2 regions of the Globicatella sanguinis genome follow, and region 1 is predicted to be linked to the other one. Evidence: riboswitches for the same ligand, from Rfam matches in the RefSeq annotation. Region 1 holds a riboswitch; the other holds the start of a gene.
The links. A riboswitch is a leader RNA that binds a small molecule or an ion and turns the genes downstream of it on or off. The one in region 1 is predicted to bind thiamine pyrophosphate.
Positions count from the first base shown of each region.

Region 2: it holds a riboswitch for thiamine pyrophosphate, as region 1 does, so the genes downstream of both, thiT (energy-coupled thiamine transporter ThiT) here and tenA (thiaminase II) in region 1, are expected to answer to the same signal.

Region 1 covers NZ_CP126962.1:874,234-878,206, reverse strand. Annotated here, with positions in the region: gene CYJ72_RS03710 (ABC transporter ATP-binding protein) at 1-520, opposite strand, end outside; TPP riboswitch at 620-726, opposite strand; TPP riboswitch at 1,090-1,186, shown strand; gene tenA (thiaminase II) at 1,290-1,967, shown strand; gene thiW (energy coupling factor transporter S component ThiW) at 1,987-2,541, shown strand; gene CYJ72_RS03695 (thymidine kinase) at 3,097-3,669, shown strand; gene prfA (peptide chain release factor 1) at 3,682-3,973, shown strand, end outside.
Region 2 covers NZ_CP126962.1:1,216,963-1,220,935, reverse strand. Annotated here, with positions in the region: gene CYJ72_RS05290 (dihydroorotate dehydrogenase) at 602-1,534, shown strand; gene thiT (energy-coupled thiamine transporter ThiT) at 2,114-2,692, opposite strand; TPP riboswitch at 2,720-2,808, opposite strand; partial or broken gene CYJ72_RS11660 (IS30 family transposase) at 3,018-3,122, opposite strand; gene CYJ72_RS05280 (helix-hairpin-helix domain-containing protein) at 3,754-3,973, shown strand, end outside.

The DNA.
Region 1 (3,973 bases):
GTGATAATAACCATTGTTGCATTTCATATTGCGTAAAACTGTCTAAGGCTCCAAAAGGTTCATCGAGCAGTAGTACTGGCTTATTGGCCAGAATGGTCCGTACGAAAGCGGCGCGCTGACGCATTCCACCTGATAGATCTTTCGGTAGAGCATAGGCATACTCTTTTAAACCCGCCTTATCGAGCCATTCTAACGCTTTTTCTTTTGAAACAGGATGTTGCTTATCAAGTTTGCCACTTAATCTAACATTTTCTAAAATGGTCGCCCAAGGAAGTAATAAATCTTTTTGTGGCATATAACCAACATCACCTAATTGAATCGGTCGTCCATCAAATAGAATTTGACCTGCATCCGGTTGAAATTGCGTAGTCAGTAATTTAAATAGCGTACTCTTACCACTGCCGCTTTTACCGATTAGCGAAATAAATTCACCTTTAGGAAAGTTGAGGTTGACATTTTGTAATGTCTTCTCGCCTTTAAAGTCGGGGTAGGTAAATGAGACGTTTTTTATTTCAATCATCCAAAACTCCTTTCTATCCATTTGCTCAAAAAAAAGACCCGTTTCTAAGAAACCGGCCCAAAGCATACTGAGTCTTGACTGATCAAAATGTGTACAGTAAAACAAAATTGTAAACATCCCTACGGTAGTACTAACTACATCAGGTCAAGGGTCAAGGAACATTTCAGAAACCTACTCTCAGCGCATTGGCTCCCCTAGTTTAAAATAAATGGATTCAATTGTTAAAAGAGACCCTTTGATTTCACAAAGAAACTCTATCTGTCTATTAGAATAAATCAAGTGATAGTCAATGTCAAGCAGATAAGTTGAACAAAGGATTTGATTCATGGTTTATAAAAAAAGTAATATAAGCCAGGTTACTGAGTACTAGCTGTAATAAAAAGTTAACAATTCTGTTTAATAATGCCCAAATTAGCAAGTTTCATTACGACGCTAAGTGGACCAGACAGGCGATGGAGATAGAATGTCGATTTTGTTGGTCTTTGATTCATGACATAGTGGTAGGGAGTGGACCATTATTTAATCAAGCATATCCCCCTTTACAATCCAAGATTAATTTGCTAGTCTATTAGTGACACTAGGGGAGCATGAAAATGCTGAGAGAGAAATTGACCCTTTGAACCTGATTCAGTTAATACTGACGTAGGGAAGTGTGCTTAATTTAATCAGCTAGTTTAATTTTTGTTGGACTGCAGCCGATTTAATGCGCACACTTTATCTTTAAAGGTGGGTATTTTTTTGTTTCTAAAATATAAGGAGGAATAGCGTCATGACAAAATTTACTGAACGTGTGTATCCAAAAGTTGAATCGATTTGGGCATCGTATTTAGAACACCCATTTGTAAAGGGATTAGGAGAAGGTACGCTGGCTAAAGAGAAATTTCAACGTTGGTTAACGCAAGATTATGTTTATTTAGTTGAGTATTCAAAGTTAATGGCTCTAGGCGTAGCCAAGTCGACCGATTTATCGATGATGCGTAGTTTTTCAAAAGCATTATTTGGGACCTTAGAGATGGAGATGGAATTACACCGTCAATTTTCAGCTCAATTTGGGATTAGTGAAGCAGAATTATTACAAACAAAAATGTGGCCAACCAATACAGCCTATACTTCTTATATGTTAAATCATGCCCAAGCGGGTGGCGCAGAATATGCGGTAACGGCCTTATTAACTTGTGCTTGGTCATACGCTTATGTCGGCGAAGCATTAGCGAAACAAAGTCCTGAAAACAATCCTTACCAACAATGGATCGATATGTATGCGGGCAAAGAATTCCAAACTTTAGCTACTGATATGAAAAATTTAATGGACGAGATGGCTAAAGATTTACCAGAAGCAACCTTAAAACGTCTAGAAGAAATCATTATTAAAACGTCTTACTATGAATATCAATTCTGGACTATGTGCTATGACGGTGAAGATTGGGAAACCCGATACGAAAAATAACAATTCATAATGAGAGGGAATGATTCAAATAAATACACATAAACAAACTCAAAAACTAATGATTTTATCACTCATGATTGCCTTAGACGTGGTGTTATCACCGATTTTACGAATTGAAGGGATGGCACCAATGTCGAGTGTCATTAACATTATTGCGGCCAGTTTTATGAGTCCTTTATATACCTTTTTAATGGCTTTAATCTGTGGTATTATTCGCATGTTAATGATGGGTATTCCACCATTAGCCTTAACAGGTGCTGTTTTTGGAGCATTATTTGCGGGATTAGGTTATTGGAAGACACGTAACTTCTGGGCGGCAGCGCTAGGTGAATTTATTGGAACGGGTGTCGTAGGGTCATTATTAAGCTACCCAGTCATGGTTTGGTTTACCGGAGTCAAAACGGATTTACACTGGCTGATTTATACACCACGTTTTATGGGTGCTTGTGTAATGGGAGCGATAGCGGCTTTTGTCTTGTACGAAAGACTTAACAAATTATCAGCTTTTCATCGTATGCAACAATTGTTCTTAACAGATAATGAGCGTGTTTTAAGCAGTCAAAATGGTCGCTAATTTGTCCAGTAGGAACCAATCTTATACAACATTATATTAATTTGCGAGAGTAGGCAAATAGTGAAAATAATCTGATTTTTACTATTGATGCCTGCTTTTTTTTTGTGAGAAGCAAGCGCACAGTATGATGTGACCACTATCCAAGTGTTTGATGCCTACTTTTTGTGGGGAAAGAAAACCTACTGAATCAAACGGTTTCGGTCCTCATGTTGATGCCGACTTTTTTGTAGGGAAAAAGATAGTTTGCGGGTGTTAGGCTGGGTGTTTATCTTATATTAGGAAATAAGGTTTGTTTAATGGAATGACCAGATGACATCATTTGTCAAAGAGTGTTAAAGACCTTCTATTGAAAAAATTATGGTCGTAGCTATTTTAGTTAACGGCAAAACTAAATATACACTGTAGGCGAGAGGGGGCGCTCTAAATTATTAAAGTGAATTTTTATGAACCGCCTTTATCAGATAAAACTACTAAAATTACTCTCTTAGCAATTGACTAGAATGCTTTTTTCTTTTATTATGAATAGTTGAAAGTAGTAACGAGGAGGGCTTATTAATGGCGCAATTCTTTTTCAAATATGGGGCAATGAATAGTGGGAAATCACTTGAGATTATTAAAGTAGCTCATAATTATGAAGAACAAAATAAACAGGTGGAAATTTTTACGAGCGCTCTAGATACTAGAACTTCTGTAGGAACAGTCGCTAGTCGCACCGGCTATCAGCGTCAAGCGATTCCGATTACGGATGACATGGATTTATTCGAAAGTATTAAAGCATTAGGACACCGCTATTGTATTTTAGTCGATGAAGCGCAATTTTTAACAAAAGAACATGTGTTACAATTAGCTCGAGTCGTAGATGAATTAGATATACCAGTGATGGCATTTGGGTTAAAAAATGATTTTACGAATGAACTATTCGAAGGTTCTAAGTATTTATTATTATATGCTGATAAAATTGAAGAAATTAAAACAATTTGTTGGTTCTGTCATAAAAAAGCCATGATGAACTTACGCTTTGTGGACGGCAAACCCGTTTACGAAGGGGAACAAATTCAAATTGGCGGTAATGAATCATATTTACCTGTCTGCCGAAAATGTTATTTCCAACCAGGAGAGTTAAAATAGAAGGGGAATTTTATGTTTGAACAATTAGATACACTAATTTTTCGTTTTGAAGAAATATTAGAATTATTAAGTGACCCATCGGTTATTGCCGATACCAATCGTTTACGTGAATTAACAATCGAAGAAAGTGATTTACGTCCAAAAGTTGAAAAAATCCGTCGCTATAAGCAAGTAGAACAAGAATTAGCAGATACGGAAGAAATGTTAAATGAAGGCCTTGATGCAGAAATGGCCGAAATGGCTAAAATGGAATTAGCGGAATTAAAAGAAGAACGTGAAAACTTACAAGAAGAAATTAAAATTA
Region 2 (3,973 bases), 340 kb from region 1:
GTATTCTATGTAATTAAAATGTATGTGCTTTATACTGTGTTTTAAAATAGGTTTCCGAGTCATGAGAAGGAAGGATTTTTAGTTATGGAGGAGCTAACAGGAGAGTCAATCGATGAATCGTTAGTCTTTTTGGAGTGATAGATAAGGAGAAAAATTTCCGTCGCATTGTTGAATGACGTAAATTCAACTGCCATAACTGCCATAATTGTCATAGGCAAGCAATCACGCCGCATACTTCCCGACCTAATTTCAGTTTATTACGAACATCCTTACTAAATTAATTCAAAACGATAAATTAAACCTTTATATTAGAAATATTTCAGGTATAATTACTAAAAAATACAATCCTTTAACGACCGTCCTGTGAGGCGGGGAAGGTATGTAATGAAAAGTGGCCGTTTCAGGACCTCTTCTTTCCGCATGCCCGCGTTGAAGGAGAGGTCTTCTTTGTATAGGAGGAGAAAAATGAAAAAACGGTTATGAATGAGAGGGAGATTAACTGAGTCAATTACCATACAGTCCGTGGGATGTGTGTGCTGACTTTAGTTGATAGACAAATCGTTTGGAATTCACTCACAGTTTAATTATTAGGAGGTAGACTATGAATCGATTGCAAGTAAAATTACCAGGTGTCGTTTTAAAAAATCCTGTTATGCCAGCTTCAGGCTGTTTTGGCTATGGTGAATCTTTCGCTAAACATTATGACTTAGGTGTGTTAGGCGCAATTGTGATTAAGAGTACAACGCTTGAAGAACGATTAGGGAACCCAGCACCACAATATGTGCACCGTGATGACGCTGTGTTAAACTCTGTTGGCTTGAAAAATCCGGGGATTAAGACCGTCCTTTCTGAGAAATTACCATTCTTAGCGAATTATGATGTTCCTGTAATTGCCAGCGTGGCGGGGTCCAAAGAAGAAAATTATATCGAGATGTGTCAACGAATCTCTCAAGCTGAGAATGTCCGTGCGATTGAACTTAATGTTTCTTGTCCAAATGTTAAAGAAGGAGGAATTTCTTTTGGCACGGATCCACAAGTAGTTAAACAATTAACCCAACAATGTAAAACAGTGACTCATCTACCCATCTATGTTAAGTTGACGCCTAATGTGACGGATATTGTTAGCATTGCAAAAGCAGCAGAAGAGGGTGGAGCTGACGCAATTACAATGATTAATACAATAACGGGTATGGCCTTTAATTTAGAAAGTAGACAGCCCATTTTAGGAGGGGTGACAGGTGGGTTATCTGGAACTTCTTTAAAACACATTGCCTTAAGGATGATTTATCAAGTTGCTGGAGCAGTTAAGATACCGATTATTGGAGTAGGTGGCATTAAGACCGTAGATGATGTTCTAGAAATGTATATGGCCGGCGCATCTGCTGTTCAAATCGGGACAGAAAATTATAATCAACCGATGATTTGCCCAACAATTATTAGCCAACTCCCTCAGCGAATGGATGAATTAGGCATTGAAAGCTTAGAGACTCTAATACACGAAGTGTCCGTCGCTCGATTTCACGACGGCCGGTAACAGGCTTAAGTGTCCGTGGTGCAGTTGAACGACAAAAATTCAACTACCATAACTGTCCGTGATGAGCAATCACGCGGGAATTATAACAGACTAAATTTCAGTTTATAGTGAACATGCTTAGTAAGTTAATTGAAAAAACTATCTATATATAATTAAGTGGGAGTGGGCAAGAAGTTGAAAATTAAATAATTTCGCTTCGTCGGCCCACTCCCCAAAATTTCTGTGCCCCACATCATTTGACAAAGAACTTTAAAAATAAAGATCCCATTGACTGCCTTAACAATCAATGGGACCTTAATCACGTGATTTTACCCAAAACCTTAATAATCTGCCGATTATCCTCAATCACTTAACGCGTGATTACGATCTTAACTACTCTTCTATATAAGTCTCATAGTGGTTCATCAAGATTCCGATGAAGGGTCTTTACTTAGTGAACGAAGATGTTGCACTAACCCCTCTCTCTATAAACAACTCAACTAAGTCACACGGTCTTCATTATTAAATAACTTATAATTCCTAATTTATATCATTAAACGATTAAAGATGCAGGAGTTAGTCAAACGTTAAAAAAATTTATTAATAACCTGATGTTTTTACGCGTAAGAGAGGTTGGAATGAACGTGTTAGGAAAATTAATACAATAATACAGCAAAGTGTTTCAGATAGAAACGCTCCCCCATTGACTAGGAATGAGTATACATATGGACTTTGTCCTTCAGGTGCATAAGACCCCCAGAATGATACCCCCGCAATAAAGTGGACGATATAACGAGCTAATGATCCCACTATTGTCGCCATGGAAGCTATCCCCCATTGTTTCACACGATTTGTTGGTTCTTCTTTTAATATTTTTTGCATATAAGGTGCAAAGAAACCAGCGAAACCAATGACTGCAAAAGCGACAAAATATTCAACTACAAATTGTACTAACGTTAATACATACGCATTACCGGTAATGTATTGGAGTAATCCCCATAAAAATCCACCCAAGCAACCTGCCAATGTACCACGACGTAAGGAAAGAATAATAATTGGAATCATCTTGACAGAAACCTTAAAACTCCATGATGGCGAAGGAATCATCAAATCAATAAGTAATGCTAAAGCGGCACAGATAGTAATCTCAATCAACGTTTGTGTCTTAATTTTTGACATAAAAAAACTCCTTTTCTTAACCAACACAAAAAAGGAGTTAAACATCTTGACGCAAGCATTACCTTGATCCAATAAAGGGTATAATCTCAGCCAATATGGCACCCCTTGTTTATGTTGAAATCTATATTTTAATAATGATTCTAACAAAAATAATGAAAAAAGTAAAATTAAAGTTACAAACCAATTACTTTCAACTTTTTATAATTTGGAAGGTTGCAATAGTCATAAAAATTCCTAACAACATTGCAAATGCTAATAGGACTTATTTTCCAAAAGGTAATAGCAGGGAGTGGGCAAGAAAATTAACGACGTTATAAATGGTTTAGATGGCCCGATTTAATTTTTTAGCGATATCCGTTACATTTTTACCGCTATCGTAATAATTTTCTATCCAAATCAATTTTTTCATGGTAAAATGTGTATAAGCCATTTGTGTGTACTCCTTCCTTAGCATGTGATCGTATGTTTAGGATACCATACAAATGGCCTATTTATTTTTCTAGCTTAATTTTACTATTCAAGTATAATAAAAATTTTGATAATATAGACGGAGAAGGAAACGTATATTACTTTAGATAGTAAAAATTGTAAAACGAGATGTCGTGAATGGCATTTTTCTTAATACATCATGTTTTGTATAGCGATTTGCTTGTAAATAGTATAGTGGTTTTTATAAAATAAGAGCTAGGAACTGATTAAACTGATGAAATTTTATAGCCAACATGATGGTGATGTTTAATTATAAAATGGTTTGGCTATCGGAGTCTTTCCTGCTAGCAAAATATCAAAAAAATCATTTGGAGTAGATTGGATAGAGGTTGAGAGATAGCTTGAATTGATTTTAAGGGTTAGAGCATGATGACCAAGTTTATTTTGGTAAAGTTTTGCGATTAATCATTGAAACTCCTTATTCCAAAGATTAACGTTATGACTTCCCGTCTTCACGGCATACAACGAATCAGAGTTTCTCTTGGAGAGGACGAGGCATGGGTTGTTCACCCATATACCCAGAAGGTAAGTAGGTAGCACTTGAATTTAAGGATAGGAAAGGAATGATATTGATGTCACGAGAAACAGAAAATATTTTTAGACAGTTAGAAGTTTTTCTAGACCAACATTTGGATGAATATGAAAATATTGATGAGGCGATTAATGATTATGTCGCTCGTTTTAATGATGGGGTGATTGACGAACTAGAAGATGATACTAGCAGAGCGTTGGAGTTGTTGGATGAAGCAATGGAAAGCGATGATGCTGATGAGCGCTTAGCATTATTAGAAG